One region of the Exiguobacterium sp. SH31 genome, then DNA from elsewhere that is predicted to be linked to it. Evidence: riboswitches for the same ligand, from Rfam matches in the RefSeq annotation. Region 1 holds a riboswitch; each other region holds the start of a gene.
What was found. A riboswitch is a leader RNA that binds a small molecule or an ion and turns the genes downstream of it on or off. The one in region 1 is predicted to bind thiamine pyrophosphate.
Positions count from the first base shown of each region.

Region 2: it holds a riboswitch for thiamine pyrophosphate, as region 1 does, so the genes downstream of both, thiW (energy coupling factor transporter S component ThiW) here and thiT (energy-coupled thiamine transporter ThiT) in region 1, are expected to answer to the same signal.
Region 3: it holds a riboswitch for thiamine pyrophosphate, as region 1 does, so the genes downstream of both, A6395_RS01475 (YkoF family thiamine/hydroxymethylpyrimidine-binding protein) here and thiT (energy-coupled thiamine transporter ThiT) in region 1, are expected to answer to the same signal.
Region 4: it holds a riboswitch for thiamine pyrophosphate, as region 1 does, so the genes downstream of both, tenA (thiaminase II) here and thiT (energy-coupled thiamine transporter ThiT) in region 1, are expected to answer to the same signal.

Region 1 covers NZ_LYTG01000104.1:42,849-50,478, forward strand. The annotation lists gene pknB (Stk1 family PASTA domain-containing Ser/Thr kinase) at 1-1,630, shown strand, start outside; gene rsgA (ribosome small subunit-dependent GTPase A) at 1,674-2,558, shown strand; gene rpe (ribulose-phosphate 3-epimerase) at 2,560-3,216, shown strand; TPP riboswitch at 3,236-3,335, shown strand; gene thiT (energy-coupled thiamine transporter ThiT) at 3,410-3,982, shown strand; gene A6395_RS14460 (thiamine diphosphokinase) at 3,982-4,569, shown strand; gene rpmB (50S ribosomal protein L28) at 4,626-4,814, opposite strand; gene A6395_RS14465 (Asp23/Gls24 family envelope stress response protein) at 5,067-5,429, shown strand; gene A6395_RS14470 (DAK2 domain-containing protein) at 5,452-7,128, shown strand; gene sdaAB (L-serine ammonia-lyase, iron-sulfur-dependent subunit beta) at 7,192-7,630, shown strand, end outside.
Region 2 covers NZ_LYTG01000044.1:75,743-83,372, forward strand. The annotation lists gene A6395_RS07465 (hypothetical protein) at 1-729, shown strand, start outside; gene A6395_RS07470 (phosphotransferase family protein) at 730-1,698, opposite strand; gene A6395_RS07475 (hypothetical protein) at 1,743-2,063, shown strand; TPP riboswitch at 2,088-2,186, shown strand; gene thiW (energy coupling factor transporter S component ThiW) at 2,250-2,738, shown strand; gene A6395_RS07485 (GNAT family N-acetyltransferase) at 2,773-3,252, opposite strand; gene A6395_RS07490 (YcxB family protein) at 3,234-3,737, opposite strand; gene A6395_RS07495 (VOC family protein) at 3,831-4,229, shown strand; gene A6395_RS07500 (LTA synthase family protein) at 4,342-6,144, shown strand; gene A6395_RS07505 (VOC family protein) at 6,186-7,070, opposite strand; gene A6395_RS07510 (putative quinol monooxygenase) at 7,085-7,369, opposite strand; gene A6395_RS07515 (methyl-accepting chemotaxis protein) at 7,471-7,630, opposite strand, start outside.
Region 3 covers NZ_LYTG01000009.1:9,397-17,026, forward strand. The annotation lists gene A6395_RS01440 (lysozyme family protein) at 1-525, shown strand, start outside; gene A6395_RS01445 (DUF1643 domain-containing protein) at 559-1,146, shown strand; partial or broken gene A6395_RS15640 (IS1182 family transposase) at 1,454-2,793, shown strand; gene A6395_RS01460 (energy-coupling factor transporter transmembrane component T family protein) at 2,947-3,684, opposite strand; gene A6395_RS01465 (ABC transporter ATP-binding protein) at 3,684-5,012, opposite strand; gene A6395_RS01470 (ECF transporter S component) at 5,005-5,580, opposite strand; gene A6395_RS01475 (YkoF family thiamine/hydroxymethylpyrimidine-binding protein) at 5,580-6,167, opposite strand; TPP riboswitch at 6,247-6,347, opposite strand; gene A6395_RS01480 (GTP-binding protein) at 6,413-7,606, opposite strand.
Region 4 covers NZ_LYTG01000044.1:32,586-40,215, reverse strand. The annotation lists gene A6395_RS07240 (tetratricopeptide repeat protein) at 1-31, shown strand, start outside; gene A6395_RS07235 (DUF2194 domain-containing protein) at 13-1,860, shown strand; gene pelF (GT4 family glycosyltransferase PelF) at 1,857-3,275, shown strand; gene pelG (exopolysaccharide Pel transporter PelG) at 3,256-4,704, shown strand; TPP riboswitch at 4,766-4,870, shown strand; gene tenA (thiaminase II) at 4,952-5,626, shown strand; gene thiM (hydroxyethylthiazole kinase) at 5,623-6,414, shown strand; gene thiD (bifunctional hydroxymethylpyrimidine kinase/phosphomethylpyrimidine kinase) at 6,411-7,241, shown strand; gene thiE (thiamine phosphate synthase) at 7,219-7,630, shown strand, end outside.

The sequences.
Region 1 (7,630 bases):
GTACATATCAATCGAGGAATCGTTGCGGATCATGGGACAGATTTGTGATGCGATCGATCATGCCCATGCCCATCGCATCATTCATCGGGATATCAAACCGCAAAACATGATGATCGACCAAAACGGGAACGTCAAAGTGACCGATTTCGGGATTGCCGTGGCCATGTCGAACGCGACGCTGACCCATACGATGTCAGTCCTCGGGTCGGTCCACTATTTCTCTCCGGAACAAGCGCGTGGCAAGTTTGCTGATGAGAAGTCAGACATTTATTCGCTCGGTGCGGTGCTGTACGAACTTGTGACAGGACGAGTCCCGTTCATCGGTGAGACACCTGTCGCGGTCGCGTTGCAACATTTGCAAGATGATCCGATCCGACCGCTCGACTTGAACCCTAAAATTCCACAAGCGCTTGAGAACTGTATTATGCAGGCGCTCGCCAAATCGCCAGGGGCACGGCATGCCTCGGTCGCTGCTTTTAAAAAAGACTGCTTGACGTCGCTCAGCCCAGACCGCGCGGACGAACCGAAACGGAGGCCGACAGAACAAGACGAGTTTGATCAGACGCTCGTCATGGCGCCTGTCGTTCCGGAAGAACCGAAAGAAGTCGTCAAGCAGCCTGTAGCTGCAGTCGAGCCGGAATCAGCGACGCCGAAGAAACAAAAGAAAAAGAAGTGGTGGCTCTGGCTAGTGCTCGTTCTTCTATTGATCGGTGGCGGAGTGGCGGCGTATGTGGTTGCAGATGAAATGTCACGTGCCGTCGTGCCTGATGTCGTCGGCATGAGCGTCGGTGATGCGACGACTGAACTAGAAGCATCCGGATTTGTCGTTGAGACGACGGACCGGGTGAGTGACAACGTGTCTGAAGGCGACGTGATTTCGCAGAATCCTCAACCTGGGCGGAAGCCGAAGCGCGGAACGGTCGTCACCATCGTCGTGTCCGCTGGGAAAGAGACGGTCGAGATGCCTGACGTCGAGGGGTTGTCCCAAACAGCAGCGGAACGAACGTTGAAAGATCTTGATTTCACAGATATTGAAATCCAATCCGAAGCGTCCGAAACGGTCGACAGCGGAGATGTGATTTCGCAATCGATCACGCCAGGTGAAGAAGTCATCGCGTCGGAAGAGACGGTCACGCTCGTCGTCTCGACCGGCAGCAATAAAATCGAGCTTGCTAATTTGACGGGCTATACGTTCGAAGAAGCGTCAACTTATGCCGAGCAAAACAACTTGAAAATCGTGAAACGCGATGAGTATTCGACGAGTATCCCAGCGAATCAAATCATTCGTCAACTGCCGACGTCAGGGACGGCGGTCGATCCGGGAACGGAACTGACGGTCATCGTCTCACAAGGAGTCGAGCCGACCGACATCTCGATCGAGCGGGAAGTGGACGTCGAAATCGAACCGCCGGCAGAGGGTGACGAGGCGGAACCGGTCGAAGTCGTCATTCGTACCGTCGATGCCCGTGGTGAGATCGAAGTGTTGCGTGATATGATCACAGAAACGACGACGTATTCCTATACGCTCGTCATTGCTCCGGACGAAGTCGGTACCGCGACGATTGAAGTCGAGGGTGAAGTCGTTCGGACCGATACGGTGACATACGCACAAGCAAAAGATTCACAATGAAGAGGTGGCGTGCGCGTCACCTCTTTTCTAAGGAGGAAACAGGATGAAAGGAACGATTATTCGCTTGCAAGGTGGGTTTTATGATGTCATGACCGAAACGAAAGTTGAAATCAGATGTCGCGCCCGGGGAAACTTCCGGAACCGAAACATTTCGCCCGTCGTCGGGGACGACGTCGATATTCAAGACCAAGGGGACGGGACCGGCTACATCATGGCTGTCGATGAGCGGTCGAACCATCTCGTCCGCCCGCCGATCGCCAACATCGATCAGGCGTTTCTGCTCTTTTCCGTGAAAGAGCCGGCATTCTCGTTTCATTTGCTTGACCGCTTTCTCATTTTGATCGAATCGAAGCAAGTTCACCCGATCATCGTGTTGACGAAGATGGACTTGTTGCTAGAAGCTGAAAAGGAAAAAATTAGTGCGGCGGCAGCGCTATACCGTTCGATCGGCTATCAAGTCATTGAGACGTCGACCGAAGACGGAGCTGGGATCGAGCTCATCCGCAGCGCGTTCAAAGACAAGACGAGCGTATTCGCCGGACAGACCGGCGTCGGGAAGAGTTCGTTGCTGAACGCGGTCGCACCGGAGCTTGAACTCGCGACTGGTAAGATTTCGAAAGCGCTTGGCCGCGGGAAGCATACGACGCGTCACGTCACGCTCATCACACTCGCGGACGGGTTCGTCGCCGATACACCTGGATTCTCGAGTCTTGAGTTCCCGGAAGAACTTGAAGTCGAGGAGATGCGTTGGTGTTTCCCTGAATTCGTCTTGCGGCACGATGACTGTAAATTCCGTGGTTGCGCCCATTTGAACGAGCCAGGTTGTGCCGTCAAAGCGGCGGTCGAGGCCGGAGAAATCGCTTCCACCCGCTATGCGAACTATGTTACGTTTATGGAGGAATTAAAAGATAGACAACGGAGGTACTAACATGATTAAAATCGCACCATCGATCCTGTCGGCCGATTTTGCCAACCTTGAGGCAGAGGTCAAAGCGGTCCAAGAAGCAGGGGCCGATTACATTCATTTTGACGTCATGGACGGTCAGTTCGTGCCGAACATCTCGATTGGACTGCCGGTACTCAAAAGTTTGCGTGACAAGTCGGACATGGTATTAGACGTCCATTTGATGATCGACCAACCGGAACGGTTCGTCGAGGATTTCGTTCAAGCAGGCGCCGATATCGTCACGGTCCATGTCGAGGCGACAAACCATTTGCATCGCGTATTGCAACAAATCAAAGGAGCCGGCGCCAAGTGCGGTGTCGTCTTGAACCCGCATACACCGTTGTCGTCAATCGAGCACGTGCTCGGTGATGTCGATATGGTGTTGCTCATGACCGTGAACCCTGGCTTTGGCGGCCAAGCGTTCATCGAAGCGGTCGTCCCGAAGATCGCGGCGCTCAGCGAGATGCGCCAAGCGCGTCGTCTCGACTTCGAGATCGAAATCGATGGCGGGGTAAATCCTGCGACGGCAAAACTTTGTATCGACGCAGGTGCCGACGTCCTCGTTGCCGGTTCAGCCATCTATAACGAACCGAGCTATAAAGACGCAATCGATAGCATTCGCAACGCGTCTCGTGTATAATCATCTATAGAACAACAAATATTGTCGCAAGGGGTGTCACATCTGTGGCTGAGAGGCATGAGCTAACCCTTTGAACCTGTTCCGTTCACACGGACGTAGGGATGTGGCGAAAATGCACGTTGCTACACGATAGCAGCATGGCGTTTACGTCATGCTGCTTTTTGTCGTTCACTCATATCAAGGAGGGAATAAGATGAAACAACGTTTAAAACTACAGGCGCTCATTGAAATCTCGCTGTTCGCCTCACTCGGACTGATCTTTGACATGCTCATCCCATATCGGTTGCCGCAAGGCGGAGCAGTCAGCTTGGCGATGCTACCGATTCTCGTGATGGCGTATCGGCACGGATTGAGAGGCGGACTCGCGACGGGCGCGCTCGTCGGGACGCTACAACTGTTATTTGGGGCCTATATCTTCACGCCGGTCCAATTTTTACTCGACTATACGGTCGCCTACGGCCTCGTCGGAGTCGCCGGCATCTTCGCCGGTCAAGTCAAACAGTCGGCAAAAGACGGCGCCAAGAAAACGCTCACGTTCTATTTGATTCTCGGGGCGTTGATCGGCTCGGCGCTCCGCTACGTTGCGCACGTCGTCTCCGGCATCGTCTTCTTCGCCGAGTATGCGGAAGGACCGGTCGTCTTGTACTCGCTCGGCTATAACTTGACGTATATGTTGCCGTCGTTCCTCGTCTCGGCGGTCGTGATCGTGCTCTTGTTCACGTCGGCGCCGCGCTTCGCGACGCTCGCGACACGGGACATCAGATAATGCGCGTCTTGATTGTGGCTGCGAGCCCGGAAGCGGTCCCTGATCTTCCTCGGAACGCCGATTACGTCATCGGTGTCGACGGCGGCTATCATACGCTGCTCGACCGTGGGATGAAGCCGGACCTGCTCGTCGGTGACTTTGATTCGTTCACAGGCACCGTGCCGGAGGAAGCTGTCCGTTATCCGTCTGAAAAAGACGTGACCGACCTTGAGATCGCCCTCGAGGCGGCACGAGGGAAAGGGGCGGACGTGATCGACGTGTACGGTGCACTCGGGGGCAGGCTCGATATGACGCTCAGCAACGTCGGTCTGCTCGAGGCGTACCCCGAGATGCGGTTGTTCGCAGACGGGCAAGAAGTCCGTCTCGTCGGAAAAGGGGACTATCGTCTCCCGCGTCGTCCTGACCATTACTTGTCGCTCGTACCTTGGAAACGGGCCTCGGTCTCGATTCGTGGCGTCAAGTACCCGCTCGAGAACCATGACGTCGTCAGCTATGAGGCGCTGACGATTTCAAACGAGTGGTCGGCAGAAGAGGCGGACTTGCTCGTTCACAGTGGCAACGTCTTGATTATGTATATAAAGAAGTAAACAAAAAAATCCCATCGGCGTATGCCGCTGGGATTTATTTCGTTCGTGTATGGTAATTATACGCGTTCAACGAGACCTGATTTAAGAGCGCGAGCTGAAACCCAAACTCGTTTAGGTTTACCGTCAACGAGAATGCGAACTTTTTGTACGTTTACACCCCAAGTACGTTTTGTCTTGTTGAGTGCGTGCGAACGGTTGTTACCTGACTTAGGTGACTTACCTGTTACGTAGCATTTACGTGCCATGCGTTTCCCCTCCTTTTTTATGTGGGTTCGTCCTAATAGACACTCGTTTATATTAGCATGGGTTTTTTCACGATGCAACTAGAAAATAACCGGATGACAAGAAAAAAACTTGACATTACGGATGAGGATTTTAATAATGAATGAGGGTTGCGGTTACAATTGACCGAGTTTAGGGGCATGTCCTTTTAATAACTAGGTACTTATTGTAGAATATACTGTAGGAATCATTCCGAATAAAGGAGGCTACTCCATATGGCAATTGAAATGAAGACAACATATGGCAATATTGATATCACGAACGACGTGGTCGCGACACTCGCGGGCGGTGCGGCGATGGAATGCTTCGGCGTCGTAGGAATGGCGTCACAAGCTCAACTGAAAGACGGGATCGCAGAACTGCTCAAACGTGAGAACTATGCGCGTGGCGTTGTCGTACGTCAAGATGGAGAAGACGTACATATCGATATGCACATCATCGTGAGCTACGGGACGAAAGTGTCAGAAGTCGCGTACAACGTGCAAAGTCGTGTGAAATACACGCTCGGTGAAACTTTAGGATTAAACGTTTCGTCGGTAAATATATTCGTACAAGGCGTTCGTCTGACGAATGACTGACGAGAACGAAGGAGGATTTGGTGTGGGGTTAAAACGTTTAGATGGATTGGTGTTTGCGCAAATGGTCGCAAACGGTGCAGCCAACTTGAGCCAAAATGCAGATTACGTGGATTCGCTTAACGTCTTCCCGGTCCCAGACGGCGACACGGGAACGAACATGAATTTGACGATGACTTCAGGTGCGAAGGAAGTGGCCGCACTCGACACAGCGAACATCGCTGACGTGTCATCGAAATTTGCCCGCGGCCTACTTATGGGGGCCCGTGGGAATTCGGGTGTTATTTTGAGCCAATTATTCCGTGGTTTCGGTAAATCGATCGAAGGAAAGACAGAATTGTCGACACTCGACTTTGCCGAGGCACTCAAACGTGGCGTTGACACGGCATACAAGGCGGTTATGAAACCGGTTGAAGGAACGATTTTGACGGTTGCTCGTGAAGCGGCCGACGAAGCGCTCCGTGCTTCTGAGTCGACGAGCGATTTCAATGAGTTCATGGAGCAAGTGATCACGGAAGCGAAAGCTTCGCTCGAGCGGACACCTGATTTGTTGCCGGTCTTAAAAGAAGTCGGTGTCGTCGACTCAGGCGGTCAAGGTCTCCTCGTCATCTATGAAGGGTTCCTCGCGAGCCTTGAAGGGAAAGAGCTCGAGAAGCCGCACGCACCGGTCATGGATGCCCTCGTTGAGGCAGAACACCATGCTGCGCAAGGTTTCATGTCGACGGAAGATATCGAATTTGGATATTGCACGGAGATCATGGTCCGTTTCCAAGACGAAAAGTTGAAACAGACTCCGTTCGATGAGGACGTGTTCCGTAACGAGCTGTCTGAACTCGGCGACTCGCTCCTTGTCGTCGCCGACGAAGAGTTGCTCAAAGTCCACGTTCACGTCGAGACGCCGGGCGACGTCATCACGAAAGGACAACGTTTTGGTGAGCTTGTCGCGGTCAAGATCGAGAACATGCGTCAACAGCATTCGACGATTCTTGAAGAAGAGCACGGTGCCAACCAGCACGGCGTTCAGGCGACTGCCGTCAAAGCGAAAGTGCCTTACGCGATCGTCACTGTCGCCATGGGTGAAGGTGTCAGTGAACTGTTCCGTTCGCTCGGTGCCGCACATGTCATCGAAGGCGGGCAGACGATGAACCCGTCGACGGAAGACATCGTCAAAGCGATTGAAGCGGCGAACGCCGAGCACGTCTTCATCTTCCCGAACAACTCGAACATCATCATGGCCGCTGAGCAAGCGGCATCGGTCGCACCTTGCGGCGTCTCGGTCATTCCGACGAAGACGGTACCACAAGGACTAGCGGCTGCCATCGCGTTCAATCCTGAAGCGGATGTCGAGACGAACGAGCTGGTCATGAAGACGGCCGCAACTACAGTCAAGTCAGGACAAGTGACTTACGCTGTCCGTGACACGAGTATCGACGGTGTCGAGATTCGTAAAGATGATCATATGGCGATTGCCGAGAAGAAAATCGTCGCATCATCAAAATCGAGTCTAGAAGCGGCAAAAGCGCTCGTAGATGCACTCGTAGACGCGGATGATGAGATTGTCACGATCTTGACGGGCGAAGGTTCGTCGGCGGAAGACGTCGCAGCACTCTCGGCTTACATCGAATCGAAGAACGATGAGATTGAAATCGAAGTTCATGACGGTAAACAACCGCTCTACTCCTACATTTTTAGTGTGGAATAAGCTGTATCTCAGCCCTGCCTTCTGTATAATGAAGGTAGGGTTTTTTTGAAAGGGGGAAATGCGATGAAATATCGCAGTGTGTTTGATATTATCGGACCGGTCATGGTCGGACCATCGAGTTCGCATACGGCCGGAGCCGCACGCATCGGTCTTATGGCCGGCAAACTGTTCGGCCGAACGCCGGACCTCGCGCGGATCACGTTTTACGGGTCGTTCGCCGACACGTATCGAGGTCATGGGACAGACGTCGCCATCGTCGGAGGCATCATGGGATTCGATACGTTCGATCTTCGCATCCCGCAAGCGCTCGACATCGCGAAAGAGCGGGGAATCAAAGTCGTCTTTGAGACGAGCGACGCGCTCACGGATCATCCGAACACGGCCCGGGTTCATCTCGAGGACGCGGAGGGGACGTTTGAGATCGTTGGGATCTCGATTGGCGGTGGCACGATTGAAATCACCGAATTGAACGGATTCCCGCTCAAGCTTTCCGGCGGTGGAC
Region 2 (7,630 bases), on a different contig from region 1:
CTTGGCTTAAGCGCGTTCTTGCTGACAGGTTGTACCGATCAAGCCGAGCAACCAATCGTCTCTCCTGATATGAACGAACAAGATGAAGAAGCGACGATCGAATGGACACGAGAAGATTTCAAAGACGTCTTTGACCAACACGAGACTGCCCAAGACTTGTTAGCAGCGCTCGAAACCCAAGGGCTAACACCGTTCCGTGAGACGTTCGAACGCGTCGTCATCGCCGGGGACGGGATCCATCATACATACGCCGATATTTATCCGTTCAAGCTCGACGACGGCACGTACGCGACCGTCTATGAGAATGAAGACGGTGAGATCGCCAACGGTCCCGAGTCGGTCGCACCGCTCTTTTGGCAAGAAGAGTCGTTCACGCAATTCGTTGAGGAGATTGAGAAGCGCAAATACGGGACGAGTGCCCCCCCGACCGACGTCACATTGACGCAAGACGAGTTTCAATCGATTTACGACCGCCATGCCTACACGTCAGCGCTCATCGTCGAGCTCGACGAATGGGGAGTTCAAGTCGCACGCGACCCAATCGAGAACGTCATCATTGCCGGGAACGGCGTCAAGGAAGTGACGGCCGACTTGATCGTCTTTGAGATCGAAAACGGCTACGCCATCGTCTACGACCAAGACGGTGAGATTTTGAAAGCACCGGAGTCAATCGCCCAGCTGTTTTGGAACGAGACGGATTATGAAAACCTGCTCGAGAAGAATGAGTGATCACGTACCGCGACGTTTCAAGTCCCGATACTCGAGGAACAAGTTGAGCCATTGGGCCGGTTTATCGGCTGACTCGGACGGATCATACCGATAGTTGGTCACATATATATGCCACGACAGCGCCCGATATACGCAACCGAGCTCTTCAGCGATCAACAAATGGCGCCATAGCAAGTCCCGAGGCGCCACATCTTCCCACTCAGCCAAGTAGACGGTACGCATCTTCTGAATCTGTTCATACCAGGCGACTTCATCGTCTTCCGGCAACAAGTCGTAGAGCGCGTTCCAAAACACACGGACGCTGAAGAACGGATGGGTGACGGTCGCATCGCCCCAATCGAGAATACATAAGTCATCCGTCTGTTCGCGCCAAAAGATGTTGCCGCAATGTAAATCGCCGTGCTCGAGACTCATCGGCATACCCGTCGCGAGCTCGTCGCACATGGTGAGGAGTTCGTCTTGGAGCGCCAGCACCGCCTCTGCCTTATCTCGATCTAACCCCGTACATAACTCGGGTAAATACGTCCGTATCTCTTCTTTTAGACGAGCCGGACACCGGTCCGGGATGCCGTAGGCCAAAAGAGTATCCATGTAATTCGCTTCTTTTCTCTGTAGTTTCGCATATTGACGCACAGCCGCTTCGTACCGACTGTGCTTAGGGTATTCGCGAAGTGCATCCCCGCCGATGTCTCGCATAAGTAGCCAGTTGCGTGCCGCGTCAATGGCGATGACCTCCGGGACCAGTCCCGGATGCCGTTCGGCTAGATGCATCGACAGTTCGGCCTCGCCATCACTAATTGCTGTCACCGCCTTGGCGTAGTAACGGTCTGCTCCGTACTCTCCATACATCAAGTATGTCAAATCCGTATCTTTCACAACCCGCCACGTCACGCCTGGCACATGGCCATCGAGCCAGTGCTCGAACTGTTCACGGTAAGACTCGTCACGCCATGGGATCGCACTCCTCACTGACCTCACTTCCTTTCACCACACTTCGTTTAGGAGGAAATAATATGGACGTTGTCTATTATTCATACCCGGTTGATGCGTTACTCTATATGTATTTAGGTACGACGGCTGTCTTCAGCTTCATAATCGGTCTAGTCGTTCGCCGCGTGTCGAGGCGTCCAGATATCAGCTTTTGGACGACGATCGTGCTCAGCTTTGTCGGACTATGTCTTTCACTCGGCTGGTTCCGTAACGCCTCGGTCACCGTATTTATGGGTACACTCCCGTGGCTCATCAATCTCGTGTTTTCCCTGTTTTTATACGCCCTGTATAGCGGTATCATTTATTTCATCTTCCGACCGCGAAAAATTGAGGCAACAAAATAACGGTATGCTATACTCAAACCAATAAACGACCACTAGGGGAGCCTTCGGGCTGAGACGGCAACTGCCGGACCCTTCGAACCTGATCTGGCTCATACCAGCGTAGGGAAGTGGCTTGGATACGTCTGTCTGTCCACGCCACTTTTCCACTTGGAGAAGTGGCGTTTTCATTTTGAAAGGAGACACTTCATGCGTATTCAACAACTCACTTGGATGGCGATGCTCATCGCCATCGCCATCATCGGCTCCCTGTTCATCTCCATCCCGACCGGTGTCGCCCGGGCCTATCCGGTGCAACATATGGTGAACGTCATCGCCGCCGTCACCGTCAGTCCGATTGGTGCCGTCCTCGTCGCGTTCGTGACCGGACTCGTCCGTGTCATGACCGGGACCGGGTCGTTGCTCGCCTTCCCAGGTGGTATGATCGGCGCCTTGCTTGCCGGACTATTTTACGTGCGGACGAACCGGGTCGCTTTCGCTGCGCTCGGTGAAGTCATCGGGACGGGCGTCATTGCCTCGCTCATCGCCGTCCCGTACGCGAAAATCTTAATGGGTTCTGAGTTTGGGGCGCTGTTCTTCTTCCCGGCCTTCCTCGCCTCGAGCGTGACCGGAGCCATCCTCGGCTGGATCGTCTTGGCGCGGGTCAAACAGTTGCGTCCACTCACGGTGAAGCGATAATTGAACAACAACCACCAAAACAGGGACGGCCGACTTAGGAAGGCTGTCCCTGCTTCACGTGATACACCCAAATCTCTTCCCCGTTCGCTTCATCAATCAAGCCACTGTCCTCAAATCCGCCCTTCGCATAAAACCGTTTCGCTGGTTCGTTCGTCGGATGGAGACTGAGGATGATGTCATCGACATCAAATCGCTCTTGCATCCACTCAATCGCAAGTTGCAAAAATGTTGACCCGATGCCTTTCCCTTGCTCATCCATATCAATCATAAAGCGGTCGAGCCAGACGTAACGCTCCACCTTGTTCTCGGCCCCGACCATCATGAAGCCGACCGGTTGATTGTCTCGACAGAGCGCGTAGCACGTCCACGCGTACTTGACGTCGACGTCCATCTCGCGGAGCGATTCCGCGTTCGTTTCGATAAAGCGGGCCTGACCAGGTGCGACGGTCAAGGCGACGACCGCATCCAAGTTCGTCTCATCAATCGGTTGAATCGTCAACGCATCGGTAGCCATCGTTGTACCTCCTCCATGTCCTGCCCGCGTTTCGGCAAGATGTAGGCGCTGACCGACGAGTTATACAAATACACATAATCGGCTTCCTCGACGACTTCCTTGATGCCGCTCCATGAGACTTTCGTCTCCCCGAACGCATTTTTGTCACGAAGACCGTCTTCATCCAGATCCATCGTATGCGGGCCGATCATGCCTTCATTGCTTCGTTCTTGAATCATCCGCTTCGTTTGTTTTCGGATATGCCGTTCAAAATACTTCGGATAATACAGGAACCAGAGGAGGCTGATGACGCCATATACCCCAAACAGCCACCAGCTCGTATCTTGAAACAGTGTCGCGAACGTCAAAGCGCCACCACTTAAAATGATGACGGGCCCGATGATGCGCTGCAGGAATAGCATCCTCTTTCCTATCTTTGAACGTCTAATATGACTCAAGTTGAAGTGAATGTAGTCTTCTTCCGTCAATTCGTATTGGATTTCCATATGTATCCCTCCTCGGTGTCGTATACGTCTTCGTTCAAGAAAAGTTCCGCTTCAGGCTCCTATTCGCTAAAATAAAAGCAAAGGAGTGACACGATGAAACAAATCCACCATCTCTGTATCCAAACGCCCGACTATGCGGCGTCAAAGCAATTTTATGAAACGCTCGGTTTTGAGCTCGTCCAAGAGTCACCCAACTTCCATACCCGGGCGTTCAACAGTTGGCTCAAGCTCGGCGACTTCTATATCGAACTCCAGACGGCGAAGACCGACGAGACGTTATCGCCGTATTCGAAACATGCGGCCGGACCCGTTCACTTCGCCTTGTACGTCGATGACCTTGAAGCGGAAGTCCGTCGGCTCGAGGCGCTCGGTGTCACGTTCTTGCCGAAACATGGCGGCAACATCTACTTCGTCGTCGACGGACATTTGAGCAAACTAAAAGCCCCGGAAGGCACGATCATCGAGCTTCGGGACACGTTTTTGATCAAGTGAGGCGCTCGCCTCGCTTTTTTTCGTCCGCATCGCACACCCCCATGTTTCCCGCCACCTACGAACAGGTACATGAAAAAGAATACGACGTGTACGTACCGTTTGGAGGCTATTTATGAAATATCTTGATTATTGGAGTTATCTGTCACTATCACTTGCCAAACTATTTTTGTTCAGCGTCTTGACCGCGAGCGCGTTCAACGTTCATTTTTTACTCGTCAACATCGGGATGATTCTCATGATGACGAGCTGGGCGTTGCTCGTGAAGACGAAAACACGGCGCTGGATTTTATTCGCCTCGCTGTTTCTACACAGTACACTCCTCATCTCCGACGTCTGGTATTACCGCTATTTCGGCAATCTGTTGTCGGTCGCGCTTTTGTCAGACGTTGGTCAGATGGGCGACGTCGGCGGCGGCTTCCTGACGTTGATTCAACCGACCGACTTTCTATTGTTCGTGGACTTGGTGCTTTATACCGCTGTCCTCGTCTATATGAGAAAAAGACCTGCGCAAGGCACAGGAAAAAACCGCCGGATCGCCGCTGCCGGTTTTGTCGTCGGCTTGGCCGCCTTCGTCGTTCCGTTAACCGTCAGTCAGCCGAATGGTGACGAGCAAGCACCGATTTCGAACATGCGTGAATATTACGAGTACGGCTTTTGGGGGTATCACGGCCTCGACTTGTTCCGTGGCATCGGCGACCAACTCGGCTTCGGAGACGGCTTAACCGCACAAGAAGAGACGCGGCTCGGTACCTCGGCTCCAACCGACGTCGAGACAACGGCTGATACGAACGTCATCATGCTGCAGCTCGAGTCGTTCCAGACGTCGGTGATCGGCCAGACGATCAACGGACAGGAACTGACACCGAACTTGAACGCGCTTCGTGACGAGATGTTGTACTTCCCGAACTTCTATCATCAGACGCACGAAGGCCGGACGTCGGACGCAGAATTCACGGTCAACACCTCGCTCTATCCCGTCAAATCCGGTTCAGTGTACACCCAGTACGGTGACCATACGTTTGACGCCTTACCTGAACGTTTGCGCCAAGCCGGCTATGATACGGCCGCGATGCATGCGTTCGATAAAACGTTTTGGAACCGCGACAACGTCTACGACAATATCGGCTTCAATCATTTCTTCAGCAAAGACGATTACCCCGCTCAGGACGTGATCGGCATGGCACTTAACGACAAAGACTTCTTGACCACTTCCGTCGAAGCGATGGACACGTTAGCAGAACCGTTTTATGCGTTCATGGTCGCTTTGACGAGCCATACGCCGTACGACATTCCGGAAGAAGAGAAGCGTTTGGACTTGACCGGATATGACGATCCGCTGCTTCAAAACTATTACCATACCATCCATTACGTCGACGCGGCCGTCGGATTGATGGTCGATCAATTGAAGGCGAACGGGACGTGGAATAATTCGTTAGTCGTCTTTTATAGCGATCATGACAGCGGCCTGGCCTCAGCAGGTGACGAGATGGCCGAGCAAGAGAACGCCGATTCGGCCGTCGAACTGTTTCAGCTCGACCGTTCTGTTCCGCTCTACATCAAACCAGCCAACTTGAACGAAGGTCGAACGATCGAAGCGAGCGGCGGTCAAACGGACATCGCCCCGACCATCCTAGAGTTGCTCGGGATGGAGCCCGCCTACATGCTCGGCAGCCCGCTGCTCGACGACGAACCGAACTTGACCGTGTTCCGTAACGGGTCGTTCCGGTACGACACGCTCTACTATGTTCCCAACTTGACCGAGCCCATCGGAAACGGGACGTGTTACGCGGTCGAGACAGGAGACGAGCTACCGCTCAGTCAATGTGAGCCTTTCATCGACGAAGCGGCCGAACAGCTACGTCTGTCCGATACGATCATCGAGAAAGACGCACTCTCTAAAAAGAAACGCGAATAAAACCATGCCGCCCCGATTCGTTAAGGGCGGCATGATTCGTTTCAATATACTTTCCGCAACTCGGCCAGATCGATCTTCTTCATCGGCAAGAACGCTGCCGTTACCCGCGCCAACTGTTCCGGCGTGCCGGTCGTCAGCATCTCTTCCATCTCCCACGGCACGATTTGCCAGGAGACGCCGTAGCGGTCCTGTAGCCAACCGCATTGTTCGGCTTCAGGTACGGACGATAGTTCATCCCAATACGCATCGATTTGGTCTTGTGTCTCACAAAACGCGATCAGCGACTGCATCTCGTTGAAAGCGAACTGGTGATGCTCGGCACTGTCCATGACGACGAACTCACGTCCAGATAAGACGAAACGGGCGTAGTTCAACTTCCCTTCTAATTCTGGGCCATCGTCTTTATCGTAACGGATCAGCTGATCGTCGAGTACGTACGAGTCCGGGAACACTGTGACCCAATCGTCCATCGCCGCCTCGGCCCGGCCGAACGCCTCACCGACGAATAACAGACACGGCGTCACCGTCTGGATGTCCATGCCACCGTTGTGCATGATTTGCCAAGAGACGCCGTGCTTGTCTTTCAACCAGCCGTAACGTTCACTAAAGTCGTACGTGTCGAGCGGCGTGAGCACGTCAGCACCGTCTGATAACTTGTCCCACAGCGTATCGACTTCTTCTGACGTCGGGAGCGAGACCATATAGGAGAAGGACGGATTCCGCTCCTTCAAGTTACCGGCACCGAGCAGTTGAAAGAACTGACCAAAGAGTGAGACCGTGACGACCGTCGTCTCACCAGGCGGAGTGTCGATAAGTTTCGTCGTATAGTCGACGAATGAATCCGGAAATATCGAGGCGTACCAATCGGCAATCGCTTCGACGTCTTGCTCGAACCAAATACACGGAATAATCGGTTGCGTGATCATCGGACTGTCTCCTTTCAGACCTCTTGCAAACGGTACACGTCACGGACAGCGAGTAACGTCTCGGCAGCTTGCCGATACGCTTGGTAGTGGGCTGAGTTGATATGATGGTCGAGCGCCGTCTCGTCCCGATACTTTTCATAGAACACGAACGTACCCGGCGCATCGATCGACTCGTGTAACACGTAGGTGATGCACCCTTCTTCCTGCCGCGACGGCGGGATGACCTGATCGAGTGCTTGACGCAACTCACTCTCTTTGCCCGGGTGAGCCTTTAAAATAGCTGTGATCGTAATTTCCATTGATCGTTCCTCCTCATTTTAGGACTGACGCAAAACTTTTCCCGTTTTAGAAGAGATGTATACGCAAATGGACACGCCTATTTTCAAGGCGTGTCCATCATTTAGACGAGTTCGTTCGCAATCTCGTTCAATTCTGCAATTTGATCCTTTAACGAAGCCAACGCCTGTTGCTGCGACGTCGTCAACACATGCACGTCTTGACCGTTCTCTTCGAGAGCTGTCATCAGTGCTGACATTTGGCCCGTCACTTGATGGACTTTG
Region 3 (7,630 bases), on a different contig from region 1:
GCGGCCACCTATGACGTCGATTGGCGGCTACTCGCCGCCGTCCACCGCGTCGAGACGATCTTCTCGCACAGTTCATCGATGCGCTCTTCGGTCGGCGCGATCGGACCGTTCCAATTCATGCCGCGGACGTGGCTCGGTTGGCAGTACGATACCGACGACCAAAAAGGTGATGTCCCGGAAGACGAAGTCGATCTGACGGATTTAACACTGATTGAGCAATATGGCGGCTTAGGCAGAGACGGGGATGATGACGGCAAGGCCGATCCTCACAGTTTGGTCGACTCGGCCCATGCCGCCGCTTACTATTTGAGCGAGCACGGCGGGCAGACAAATGATTCAGTCGAATCGATTCAAAACGCCATCTTTGAATATAACCGGAGTGACCAGTACGTGTCAGACGTCATGTCCTTTTATGAACAGTACCAGGACGAACTGTCTTTACTGCCTGGTGACGCGACGACGACAACGCAGCAGGTCGCCCGGTATACGATCCGGTATCTCGATTGGTTCGCAGGCTGGGCATGACCCGGCACTACTTGGTTAAAGTGAGGAAACAACATGAACACGCATATCGAGGAAGTGACGATTCGAGTCAAATCGATATTTAACGAAGGCAAGACAAAGCGTTACATGCGAACGTATGAATTCACCGATGTCGTCGATGGGGTGATCTGTGCCGTCATCATCTATTCTCCACGGATGAGCGATGCATTTTTATCTGGTACGACGACTCAACGCGCCTACATGCTCATGCGGAACCATTTGGACAAACCGATCCGCGAGATGCGCGTCATCAGTCTCGTCCCGACGCTCGCCATCAATGACAACCTACCCTACGTCGAGTCTCAACTCGACGAAGTGAACTTTCATTACGTGGAAGAGACGCTCGACGAGGTCGAGACGAGCGGCGGCATGATCATCGTCGGTTGGGGTTCGCCTGGGCGCCTCATGCACCATTCCACGCTGTACAAGACGTTATTCGCCGAGCACGAGGCGAGTATGTATTGTATCGGTACGACGTCAAAAGGCGAACCGCAACAAATTCGCATGGCCAATGAAAATACGGTACTCGAAGCGTTCAATAACGAATCGATCAAACCGAAATTTAAGATCTTGAAAGAGACAAAACAGGACGACTCGAAATGAGTCGTCCTCAGCTTGTTGACTAACATCAATAGAATCGCTCGTCCTTCCGGCGCCCACGCTTTCCACAGGCAATCCCGGAGCCGCATCGCGACTTATGTCGCTGCTGGGTCTCCGTTGGATTGCTTTCCTGCAGGAGTCGGGGCGCCGTCGGACGAGCAACGCAAACGGTCGCCATCTGGCGGCCGTTTGTCTTTTTCTGAGGCCTCGATGGCCGAAGAAAAAGCCTCGGACATGTTCTTCGAACCGGTAAAAACGGGAAAAGGCAGATAAACGCCGAACCCGTCCGCTGACTAGGGAGGAACCCCATATGTACCGTGCCCACCCGGAGAAGAGACATGAACCGATTCAGACGAAGACCACCCTGGACCAAATGGTCCCGCAAGACCACCTCGTCCGAAAGATCGACCGCCACATCGATTTCTCGATCGTGCACCGCCTTTGCGCGCCGCTGTACTCGAACACCGGACAGCCCGGCATCGACCCCGAGATTATCATCAAGATCATCCTCCTCGGCCCGCTGTTCAACATCCGTTCCGTCCGCCAGACGGTTAAAGAGGTCCAGACGAACCTCGCCTACCGCTGGTTCCTCGGGCTCGGGATTGATGAGAAGGTACCCGACCATTCGACGATCAGCCAGGCCTATCGGCGCCGCTTCAAAGGGAAGGACGTCTTCCAACAGATCTTCGAGGACATCTTGGGTCAGGCCGAAGCCCACGGCTTCGTGTCGGGGCGAATCCTGATCACCGACTCGACCCACATCCGTGCCAACGCGAACAAGAAGAAGTTCGACAAGGTCGAGGTCGAGCGCGTTGTGAACGCGATTGAGGGCGAGCTCCTAGACCGGGTGAACGAAGAACGGTCGGACCGTGGAAAAAAGCGCTGAAGCCCGCCTCACCGAAAAGGGAGAGCCGGTTCATCAAGGTGAGCCGGACCGACCCGGATGCGGGCTATATGTATCGTGACCAGAAGCCGGAAGGCTTTTTCTGGCTGGCGCACCGGACGGTCGACGCCAAACACAACTTCATCGTCGATGTGCACGTCACGCCCGGGAACGTGTCAGACAGCACCGTCTACCTCGCCCGTCTCGAGCATATCCTCGGCCGATTCGGCTATCCGCTAGAGGCAGTCGCCCTCGATGTGGGGTACTTCACGACAGAGATTGCGAAGGCGCTCATCGAGCGCGGCGTCTTCGGCGTCATCGCCTGGCGCCGCTTCGGCGGGAAGAAGGGGATGTTTCGGAGGACGAGCTTCAAATATGTATCAGAAGAAGACGTCTATGTCTGCCCGGCGAAACAGCGTCTCACCTATCGAACGACAGACCGACACGGGTATCACCACTACGCCTCCGACCCCGCCGTCTGTAAGAACTGCCCGCTTCTCGAGAAGTGTACGTCCAATCGTGCCCACCGGCGCGTCATCACCCGTCATCTTGATGAAACCTATCGCGAATTGGTGAACCGGAACCGTCTGTCCGAATCCGGACGATACCTCTATCGTCTCCGGCCGCAGACCGTGGAGCGCTCGTTCGCCGATGCGAAAGAGCTTCACGGGCTCCGCTTCACGTTCTACCGGGGAACCGAGAAGGTCCAGTGCGCCAACCTGGTGGCAGCCACCGCACAAAACATGAAGAAATTGGCCAACCTGTTGGCCGAAAAAGACCGTCTACATAGCATTTCTTCAATTTTATGCCGGGCAGAGCGCCTCGAGCTCGATGAACACAAAAAGAGACGAACCAAATCGCGATGGGCGATTTGGTTCGTCAACAGCCTGAGGACGACTCGAAATGAGTCGTCCTGTTTTTTATCGCACGCCGATCCATACACTTACTCCGAACAGCGTGAACAAGAGTGACGCCAACAGAAAATCGTTTCGCGTGACCGGAATCACCTCGTACGTAGAACGATGTTCACCCGTAAATCCCCGAGCCTCCATCGAGAACGCGATCCGCTCGGCTTGACGGATAGCGCCGGCAAGAAGCGGGATTAGGAGTTTCGGGATGTGTCGCACGTGATCGATCCGGGTGTCGAGGCGCACGCCACGTAAGGCATGCGTTTCATAGAGCTGCATCAGTTCGATCTTTAAAATCGGGAAAAAGCGAAAGCCGACGAAGACGCTATAGGCGATGTTAGGGGACAATCTCGCCTGCTGCATCAGACTGTAGACGAACCGCTTCGGGTCCGTCGTCAGCGTGAACAGAAGCGACAGGACCGTGAAGGCGAGGACCCGAAGCGAAAGTGTCGCCGCCAACAACACGTTCTCCTCGGTGACATCATTGCCGAAGAGCGAGAACACGACTTGCCCGCTCGCCTCTCTGCCGAAGACGAGCGTCGTCCAAAGCGTCCCGAGCGCGGTCAGTAAAAATGGGATCATGAACAGTCCCCATCGCTTCCAGCTCACGTCGGAAAAGATGAATTGGAGGACGAGTGTGCCGAAGAAGACGACGAGCGGAGTCCACGGGTTGTACATGAAGGCGAGACCGAACATGAGACACGTCACGGTCAAGAACTTGATTGTCGGGTTCATCTCGTGAAACGTCATCAGAACGCCTCCGTCAACAGTCCGTGGGCCCGCAATAAGTCCGAGTCGTCCCAAATCGACGCATCGTACGGCCCACTCAAGTTCCCGTCACCCATCAAATAATACGTGCTCGCGGCACGGGCGAAACTGAGATCGTGCGTTACGAACAAGACCGTCTGCCCCGCACGGACTCGTTCAGCCATCAATGCATGGAGCGCTCGAAGTGATGCCTCGTCTTGACCGGCCGTCGGTTCATCAAACGCGAGCAGTTGTTTACCCGACAGAAGCATCACCCCGATGGCGAGTCTCCGTTTTTGACCGTGACTGAGTGAGAGTGGATGGGCGTCACGCAGACGTTCAAGCCCGAGGCGTGCCAACATGTCCTCGATTGAACGGTTATGTCCATACGCTAGTTCCCGCGACACGTCACTCGTCACAAACAAATGCGCCGGGGATTGCGGGACGAGCCCGACTTCACGGTGATGCCGCGCCAGGCTTTTTAGCCACGTCGATTTGCCGCTGCCGTTCCGACCGAGGATGGCGATCACATCCCCCGGGGCCACTGCGATTTTGCTCGCTGCAAGTTGAAACTTTTTGTGATTCACTTTCGGTATCTGAAATAATGTGTTTGTGCCCCGTGTCGTTTCAATCGGCGTAAATGTATAATCCGGTTGAACGACGAACGATCCATCGCCTGCGATCCTTCCGTTCACGAGTTCCAGGTGCCGGTCAAAGAAGTCGCCCCACATGTACGGACGATGCTCGATGACGACGATATTGACGTTCCGTGCGGACTTATCGAGCCAGCGAACGAACCGACGTGCCGTCGCCGGGTCGAGGTGTGAGAGCGGCTCGTCGAGTAAGAGCCATTCCGGACATCCGATCAAGGCACAGGCAACGGCGATCTGTTGCTTCTCGCCCCCTGATAAATCATGGATGGTGCGGTGGCGATAATCGGACAAGTGTAACTCGTGCAAAATCGCTGAGACACGGTCCATCATCTCGCTTCGGGCGACCGAAAAGTTTTCGAGCGTGAAAATCAATTCTTCTTCGACCGTCTGCATGACGAACTGGCTGTCCGGGTCTTGAAACACCGTCCCGACGCGGCGATTCACCTCACCAGGCCGATACGTGGCATAGGACCGACCGAATAGATGCAATCGCCCCGTCACAACCCCATCACAGTTGTCCGGGTAGAGCCGATTGAACAAGGCGAACAAAGTCGACTTCCCCGACCCGCTCGCCCCGGTGATGAGCGTCCTGCCGTCCTTAAGACGAAGTGTGATATCCGTCAATACGTCGCGTCCTTCCCCCGGGAAACGAAACGCCAGACGCTCGGTCTCAACCATGTGCCTTCCTCTGCCGGGTGACGGCATATCCTTCTAGCGCACCCGTTCGAAGCAACAAGTCGCTCAAAATCTTCCCGCCGATCCCTGCGATGAGCATCCCGCTCGTCGCCCGTAGTGCGAACATCAAAGCCACGTACGTCGGACTGAGCGCACTGAGACCTCCCATGACGTACGTATATGCGAAACTCGTCACTGCCGCACCGAATCCGGCGAGCATGAGCACCCACAAGTCATACCGCTTATACCCGGTTAGTGCGAACGCCGCTTCGGCGCCGAGTCCTTGAATGATGCCGACGAGGATGATGCGCGGACCGATCGCATTGCCGATCATCATCTCGATCGACGCTGCGAGCACTTCCAACAAAAAGGCGGCGCCTGGCTTTCGAATGATGTAGGCGGTAATAATCGAGACGATGAACCAAATCCCAAAAATCCATTCATAGGCGATCGGCCCAATCAAGCCGGCCCACAAGTTCCCCACATGGAAGAACGCCAAATAGACGACGGCAAAGACGACCGATAAAATCGACAACAAAACGATTTCTTTCAACTTCCATGAGTTAAGCATCAACGTTGTCCCTCGTGCGACGGACTGTTCACACTGAACGTGACCGTCATGACGACGTGGCTCGTCTTCTCGCGGACGCGGTTGAACGTCGCCTCATAAAACGCGAACACCGTCTCGATATCTCCGTGGATCCCTGAAGCATAATGCATCGTGTCATTAAAGACGCCCCGTGCTTTCGCGAAATCGACCTCTTCATAGATAATGTCCATGTAATCGTCATCACCGAGCGGGTAGAGTGCGAACTGTGATGAAACGTATTGGGCAGCCGCTCGCCCGTTCACCGGCTCACTCGAAACGTCGAGCAGATTGTCCCCGACCGTGTCGCCCGGACAGCCGGCCGAGAACGTCCCGCTCATCGACACATGCGCCCCTGTTCTCGTGGCGTGTGACAAGACTGCTTTCGCGACGTCAAACACGTGCTCGGCCCGACCGCGAATCACGGTCGATACATCGTCCGTGTGCCTCCAAACGTTGCTTAAATCAGTTTCTTTGAGTGCTCCTTTGATGACCGGTATGAACTCTGACGTCATCGGGCTTAGCGTAAAGCGGAACCCGACGATCGGGCTCGTTCCACATTGTTGATTCATGATGATTCCCCCCTTATTTGGTTACACAAAAAAGCCGCATCCATGAGAATGCGGCCACTTATCCAATCATCAATTCATCAGAAAAAGTGCCACACTTCCTCACGCCAGTATTACCTGGATCGAGTTATAAGGGATTGGAGCCATGCTCACATCTCAGCCGAAGCACCCCTAGTGTAGTCCAATGTATGCGGTTGTTCATGCAAGCAAAAGTATAGCCGTTCGATTCTGAATTGTAAACGGTTAAATCATGAAAACGTCGCGATTCCGTTTCCTGGAAGCGTATCCCGTAACGTTGTCCAGTCTGACGCCATCTCTTCGTCTGACAGTAGACAGGCGTCAAGTTCGAGCTCGACGCGCACTCGGTCCATTCGGTGACCGATCAAGACGAGCTCCGTCTGGCGGTCGCCGTACGGCTCGATGTAATCGGCCTCAAGCTCTGGTTCGGCGGCGAACATCTGCTTTCGTTCCGCGTCAGGAAGCGTCGCGAGCCAACGCCCGGCATGTTCGAGCGTCGACGCGTACCCCGCTTGGGAGAACAAGCACGCGATGTCATTCCGAGAAGCGATCCATAAAAAACCTTTCGCCCGGACAACTTCTTCCGGGAACTGTTCGATCCACGCATGTAAACGCTCCGGGTGGAACGGACGGCGGCGGCGATAGACGAACGAACTGATGCCGTACTCTTCGGTTTCAGGGGTATGGTCGTCTGTCTCGAGCTCTTGGATCCATCCGGCGGCATGCATCGCCTGGTCGAAGTCGAACAAGTTCACGTCTAACAGGTCGGACAACGGCACGTTGCCGTAAGTACTTGTCAGAAGTCGCGCCGCCGGGTTTAACGCGCGCAACAGACTTTCGATCTCGTACAGTTCCGGTTCCGTGACCCGGTCCGCCTTGTTGAGGACGATGATGTCGGCAAACTCGACTTGATCGACGAGCAAGTCGACGACTTCCCGGACATCACCCGTGTCGACAGCCTGTTTCCGTTCATGCAGCGATTCGCCCGAGTTGAAGTCTTTTAAAAATCGATATGCGTCGACGACCGTCACCATCGCGTCAACATACACACGGCTCGTCAAGTCGATACCCAAGGCGTCATCCGCATATGTAAACGTCTGCGCGACCGGGATCGGTTCCGAGATACCAGACGACTCGATGATGATGCCGTCGAGCTGTCGGTCGTTCGCAATCTCGCTGACCGCCTCGAGTAAATCTTCTCGCAACGTGCAGCAGATGCAGCCGTTAGACAGCTCCACCAACTTCTCGTCCGTCCGTGAAAAACCTGCCCCGTCAATCAATCGCTCATCGATGTTCAGCTCGCTCATGTCGTTGACGATGACGGCATATTTTTTACCATCCCGATTGTTCAACATATGATTGAGCAACGTCGTCTTGCCACTTCCCAAATATCCGGACAAGACTGTAATTGGAATTCGTTTCATCATGTTCTCCACCCTTAAATCGTA
Region 4 (7,630 bases), on a different contig from region 1:
TGACTCGACATCATGGAAAAACGAACTGTAATCTCATTCTCGCTCTTCATCGTGTTATTTCTCGTCGTCGTCGGCGCAATCCAATACTTGAGGATCCATTCCTTGCATACGTTGTTACCGAACGTTGCTGAGCAACGAATGAACATCGACCAATTGCAAGGGGATGCTTCCACTAAAACAGGAGAGCATCAACTTCAAGTTTACCTTGTCCGAGACGAAGGTGATTTGGCGGTCAATACGGCAGATAATTTATTGTATGGCTTGCGTTACGCCAAACTAGACGTTCGAGAAATTGAGGCGGGTGCGGTCAGTTCGATCACGCCGTCTCCCTACAGCATCATCGTCTTTACAGGAGAACAAACCGCGACATGGCCATTGCAAGAGACGAAACGGTTCGTCGAACAAGGAGGCAATGTCGTGTTCGCCAACCGTTTCAAAGACCCTGCTTGGAATGAAGTGACAGGTATCGAAGAAATCGGTGAATTCGTTCCAGACGTTTACGGTCTGAACTTCGAAGAAACGATTTTCCCGGGTTATGTCGACTTGAATCCACCGGACGATCTGTTCGTCCATAGTGTCGTCGACTTCGCAATTGCAGACGAAGCGAACGTTTTACTGTCAGCAGAAGGATTTCCTGTCCTTTGGGAATATGAGGTCGGTGATGGCAACGTTCTGTACTGGAATACAACGATCACCGATCAAAAGATGATTCGCGGACTGTTCGTCCAAACGCTCGGAACGTTACCGCCTGCGTTCGTGGGTGCCCAAGCGGCGATTAAGCTCATGTATATCGATGACTTTCCGGCTCCAGTCATGGACGGCAAGATGAAAGACGTCTCGGCGACACCACTCGATAAATCGGTCAAAGACTTCTTTGCCGAAGAGTGGTGGCAAGACATGGTCGACATGGCTCAAGATGACGACGTCATTTACACGGGCGCGATGATCGGGACGTACGAAGAAGAGATGGAACTGCTAGATGAACAATTGATTAAACGCGGCGAGTTCCCGATGCTCTACTTCGGTCGAAAACTATTGGCGCAGGGTGGTGAAATCGGGTTGCACGGCTATAACCACCAATCGCTTGTCACGGCCGATGAACCAATCGATCCGACGTACGGATATATTCCGTGGAAAGACAAGGACGAGATGAAGCGTTCGCTGCTGCAGGCAGAGTCGGTATTTGCTAACTATTTCCCGGCAGAACAACTTAAATCATACGTCCCACCTTCGAATGCACTCAATCGTACCGGTGTCGACGCGATTGCTGAGGCGTTGCCTGAACTGCGGACGATTGCGTCACTCTATACCGGTGACCCGGAAAGTGGCGATTTTGTCCAAGAGTTCGAATTTGATACGACACACGCCGAAATCTATCACTTCCCGCGCATCACGAGTGACTACGGGGAAGAAAGAGGTTCGATCTTCCAAATGGTCGATGCGATCGCTAACTTTGGGGTGTTTTCACACTTTATCCACCCGGATGACGTCATCGACCCAGACCGTGCTTTCGGTCGCGACTGGGATACGATGTTCGCCAGTTTGAAAAAAATCGTCGATGATGTCAACGTCAGCTATCCCTATTTAGAGGCCTACACACAACACTATGCGACGGAAAAACTAATCACGTATCAAGAGGCAGACTTGAACGTCACGTTTGATGACGAGACCATTTATTTGACTGGCGACGGACTTGTCAATCCGTCACACTTCACCGTCCGTCTAAAAGTGGGCCAATCATTGGACACAGGCAAATTCGCATTCGGCACGGTCGAGCAGATGGAGGCGGACCGTCCACTCTATCTTGTCCAATTGACATCAGCGAACGCTGAAATCGCCATCAAGGGGGACCCGCAATGAAGATTGGGCTCGTGTTAGAAGGGAGTTACCCGTATGTGAGCGGAGGTGTCTCGAGTTGGACGCAGACGCTGATTGAAGCGATGCCGGAAGTCGAGTTTGAAATCATCTCGATTCAGCCATCGATCAAGCGGCCAGAAGATATGAAATATGAGTTGCCGCAAAACGTGTCAGGGATCACGCACCTTTATTTAAGCGATATGGATAAAAAGGCGAAGGGTCGAATGAAGCTCGACGCCGAAGACGAGCGGAAAATTTCGGAATGGCTCATGTTGAAAAACCCGAACCGGCAAGCGCTTGGCATTCTCGGGAAACAAGTCCCATCGAGCCAAGCCTTCTTCTCAAGCGAGTTCTTTTGGAGAAACGTAAAATCGGCTTACGCAGAAGAAATGAACGGTGGCTCGTTCATCGATTATTTTTGGATGTGGCAGAGTATGTATATGCCGATTTTGCGTGTGTTGCATCAACCGTTACCAAAAGTCGATCTCGTCCACTCCATCTCGACAGGCTACGCCGGCGTCGTCGCATCTTACATGAAAGAGACGCAAGGCATTCCATTCATTTTGACCGAACACGGCATCTACTCACGTGAGCGCGAGGAAGAAATCCTACAGTCTTATTGGATTCCGTCCCCTTACAAACCGAGGTGGGTTCGCTTTTTCCATCACTTGTCGCGCGAGGCGTATAACGCGGCCGACGAGATTATCACACTGTTTGAGCGGAATCGCGAATATCAAGAGTGGATTGGGGCGCCTAGCGAGAAGACAAAAATTATCGCCAACGGGATTGACGACCGTCATATCCGCGCTACGCTTGAGCGAGCCGAGAATGATGTGTTCCAAATCGGGGCCATCGTCCGCCTCGTTCCGATCAAGGATTTGAAGACGATGATCTACTCTGCAAAAATCCTTCAAGAGCGCCATCGGCTGTTCAAACTGACAATCATGGGTCCGCTTGATGAGGACGAAGAGTACGCCGAAGAGTGTCGTTTACTGATTGAGCAGAGCGGGCTGACCGACTATGTCGAACTCGTCGGGAAAGTGAACGTACAAGACTGGTTGCCGAAATTTGATTTATTGTTGCTGACGAGCATATCGGAAGGGCAACCGCTCGCCATTTTAGAAGGGATGGCGGCCGGCATCCCTTGGGTGGCGACCGACGTCGGGGCTTGTTCGGAACTACTTTACGGACGCGCTGACGATCCGTTCGGTCCGGCAGGCTTTATCGTTCCCCCGGTCCATCCGGAAGCCATCGCTGACAAAGTCGAATGGATGATGGATTATCCGCGTGAACGGATGCGCTTCGGTAAAAATGGCCGCGAGCGTGTCCGTCAGTATTATCGATTGCAACAGTTCGTCGACCGCTATAAAGCAATCTATGAAGCGAGGAGGGAACAGTATGGCGGGCATCGGGTTTAAGTTACAAAAGCTGTTTCAAGAAGACTATTACTCTTCAAGACTGAAGGCGTACACGTTTTCCGGGCTCGTCACATCGGGCCCTTGGCTGATCGTCATCCTTGTTGTCGGTACGATTCAATGGTTGGCGTTTCAGATGCCGATGTTGTCGCTCGAGGAACGGACACTGTTTATGCTATCCGTGTCTTACGCGTTCATTTTCTCGCAAATTCTATTTAGTTTTCAGCAGCTCGTCGTCACGCGATACGTGGCCGATTTATTTTATGAAAAGAAAGCCCATGAGATCTTTCCTGTCTTCACCGGCATGTTAAAAGTGACGATTCTCGCTGCCGTCGTCATGTATAGCGTGTTTTGGCTGATTTCACCGCTCAGTTTCGCCTATAAGCTCGTCCTGTTCGTCTTATTCATGACCATCAACGTCATCTGGGTCATGTTCTTGTTCTTGAGCGCCGCCAAATTTTATCAAGCGGTCGCTTACAGCTTCTTGCTAGGCGGGGTTATTTCAGTCGCGAGCGTCTATTTGATCAGTCGTCTCATGGTCAACCCATCGAGCCTCGAGCTTTTGTTTGGCTTTACCGTTGGGATGGTCGTGACGCTGTTCGGCCTATTCTTCGCGATGCTCCGAACGTTTCCGCTCAGGTATGCAACACGAGAGTTTTCATACTTCCGGTATTTTGATAAGTATCCGGACTTGTTCGCGATTGGTGTGTTATACGTGCTTGGGATCTGGGTGACCAACTTCATCATCTGGTTTGGTGAAGGGCGCATGGTGATTGCCGATTCGTTCGTGTTCAATCCGTATTACGACACGGCTGTGTTCTGGTCGTACTTGACGATCATCCCGACCCAGCTCTTGTTCGTCGTCGCTGTCGAGACAAGGTTTTACGAGCGCTACCGAACGTTTTACGGCTTGATCAATTATGGTGGGGCGTTACACCAAATTGAGAAGGCGAAGCAGACGATGACGACGGTGTTGAAAAATGAATTGATCCGACTTGGGCGAAGTCAAGGTGTTGTCACCTTGTTCGCGATCTTGATGGCGGGTGTGTTCATCGGTTGGATCGGTGTCCCGGAAGAAGTCGGTCAAATTTTCCGGATGACGACGCTCGCCGCGTTCGCGAACGCGATGATTCTCGTACTGACGCTGCTCTTGCTTTATTTTGAGGACCGGCGTGGTGCGTTGTTCGTCAACCTCTCGTTCTTCACATTGAACGCCTTGTTCACGTTGTCGTTACTGTCACGCGGAATCGACTGGTACGGAGTCGGCTTTGCCATCAGCACGACGATCACGTTCTTCATTGCGGGACTACGCTTGATTTATTATATGGGGAAGGTCGATTATTACGTGTTTGCGGCCTCGAACCGTCGTAAGCTCGGGACAGAGCGGTTCTCACATTTTGGGACCGCGCTCAACCGTCGCTTCTCGCGTTAAAGGGTTTGCATTTTCCAAAAAGATTGATATGATGTGGTCGAAGATGACCAAATTTCATAATGTTTGCCACTAGGGGAGTCGCTTGACGCGGCTGAGATGGACAAGGTCCAGACCCTTTGAACCTGATCTAGTTCACGCTAGCGGAGGGAAGTGGGCGAAACGTCCTTTCTCACACTCTTTGTGTATGGCCGACGCCGCTTCCGTTATGGGAGGCGGCGTCTTTTTTCATACAAAGGAGGAGAATACGATGACATTTACCGCACACATCCGCCAAGAGGCCGACGCCTTGTTTGAGGCGAGTTTCCACCATCCGTTCGTCCGCGCGCTCGGAGACGGGACACTCGACGAGGCGAAGTTTCGGCATTACGTGATGCAAGACTCGTACTACTTGAATCAATTTTCGAAAGTACAGGCGAAGGGCGCTACACTTGCCCCGACGATGGAGCTGGCGAGCCGATTTTTGACGCACGCCCTCCATACGATCGAGGCGGAGCACGAGTTGCATCGGGACTTTTTTACGATGCTCAAGGTGAGTGACGTGGAGTGGGCGACGTTCGAACCAGCTCCGACGGCTTATGCATACGCGCTCCATATGCAACAAGCCGGCCCGACCCTCGGAGACGTGCTCGCGGCGATTCTTCCATGCTACTGGGTGTATTACGAGATCGGGGAGCGCTTGAAGGACGCAGAGCCAGACCATCCGATTTATTCTGTTTGGATTGCGACGTACGGTTCGGAATGGTTCCGTGAACTCGTCGAAGAGCAGATCGAGCGACTTGACGAATTGGCGGGACAAGCGACGGAGTCAGAACGGATGCGCTATCAGCAGCTGTTTTTGAAAAGTTGCTACTATGAGCTCGCGTTTTGGGAGATGGCCTGGACACTCGAATCGTGGGAACTGCCGCTTGAGGTGGGACGATGAGGCCGGATCTATGGGAAGCCGTCCGGTTGAAGCGACCGCTCGTCCATAACATTACGAACATCGTCGTCGCCAACTTCTCGGCCAACGGGTTGCTCGCCATCGGTGCGTCCCCGGTCATGGCCGATGCGATTGAAGAAGTGGCAGACATGGCGACCGTGAGCGATGCCCTCGTCTTGAACATCGGGACGCTTGACGCAATGACCGAGGCGACGATGATCCGTGCCGGACAAGCTGCGAATCAGTCGGGTCGTCCTGTCGTCCTAGACCCGGTCGGTGTCGGGGCGACGTCATTTCGCCGCGGTGTCGTTGAACGAATTTTGCGAGACGTCCGCGTCACGGTCATCCGTGGGAACGCCGGGGAAGTCGCCACGCTTGTCGATGCCGGTTGGACGACGAAAGGGGTCGACGCCGGAAGCGGCACACATCATCCGCAACAACTCGCCGAACGAGCAGCGAACCGATTTAGCTGTGTTGTCGCGATTACGGGGAGGACAGATTTCGTGAGCGATGGTACGGTCACGCTAGAAATTTTGGGCGGGCATCCGCTCATGACAGAGACCACAGGCACCGGCTGTCTACTCAGTGCGGTCGTCGGTGCGTTCCTTGCTGTTGAACCGGACGTGATGACGGCAACCTCGACCGCGCTCACCGGATATGCACGATGCGGCGAGTTGGCGAGTGAAGCAGCGACGGGTCCTGGGGATTTCCCGATCCACTTTCTCAACGCGCTCGCTACCATGACGTCAACTGACCTGCCGAGCGACCGAATCGAGGTGTTTGCGCGATGAGGCCTCAAGTCTTGACCATCGCCGGTTCGGACTCTGGCGGGGGAGCCGGAATCCAAGCCGATTTGAAAACGTTTCAAGAATTAGGCGTATTTGGCACGAGTGTCGTGACCGCGGTGACGGCTCAAAACACGCGTGGCGTGCACGGTGTCGAAGCCGTCTCCGCCGACCTCGTCGCACGCCAGCTCGATGCAGTCGGATCAGACTTTATCATCTCGGCGTGCAAGACCGGGATGCTGTTCAATCGTGAGTTGATTGACATCGTAGCTGACGCGCTCGAGCAGCATCGTTTTCAAAATGTCGTCGTCGATCCGGTCATGATCGCTAAAGGCGGTGCGACCTTGCTTGAACGGGACGCCGTCACCGCGCTACGGACGAGGCTGTTACCGATGGCGACGGTCGTCACACCAAATATCCCTGAAGCTGAAGTGTTGACCGGCTTGACGATTTGTACGTTCACTGATCGTATGAAAGCAGCTGAGCGCTTGTTGTCTTACGGTGCAAACGTCGTCATGTTGAAAGGCGGTCATTTGGATGGTCCTCTCGCCGAAGACCTAGTCATGACGAAGACCGATACGTTTCGAATGGTGACGCCACGGTTGCTGACGAAAGATACGCACGGGACCGGTTGCACGTTTTCGGCTGCGCTAACAGCGGAGCTCGCGAACGGGCATACCGTTATGGAAGCCGCGCAGAAGGCGAAACAGTTCATCCATAGTGCCATCGCCCACGGATTGCAGATCGGCAGCGGGCATGGACCGACAAATCATTGGGCGTACAATAAGCACCCGAAGGAGGTGGTTTCCATTGAATCCATCGCCTATCGTTGAGCGGTTAAAGCTCTACTTCATTTGCGGCACGGCGGATACGTTTGATCTCGTTCAGACGGTCGAAACGGCGCTTCAATGTGGTGTGACATGTTTTCAATTTCGCGAAAAAGGTAAAGAGCCACTGTATGGGGATAAAAAAGAAGCGATGGCACGAGCGTTGCATACACTTTGTCGACAGTACAGTGTCCCGTTCATCGTCAACGATGACGTCAAGCTGGCAATCAAACTCGATGCGGACGGAGTTCATGTCGGACAAGAGGACGCAGCAGCCGAAGTCGTTCGTCGGCGAATCGGTTCAAAGAAGTGGCTCGGTGTCTCGGTCCACTCGATCGAGCAAGCCGCAACGGCTTCGAGATACGCCGATTATGTCGGAATTGGACCGATTCATC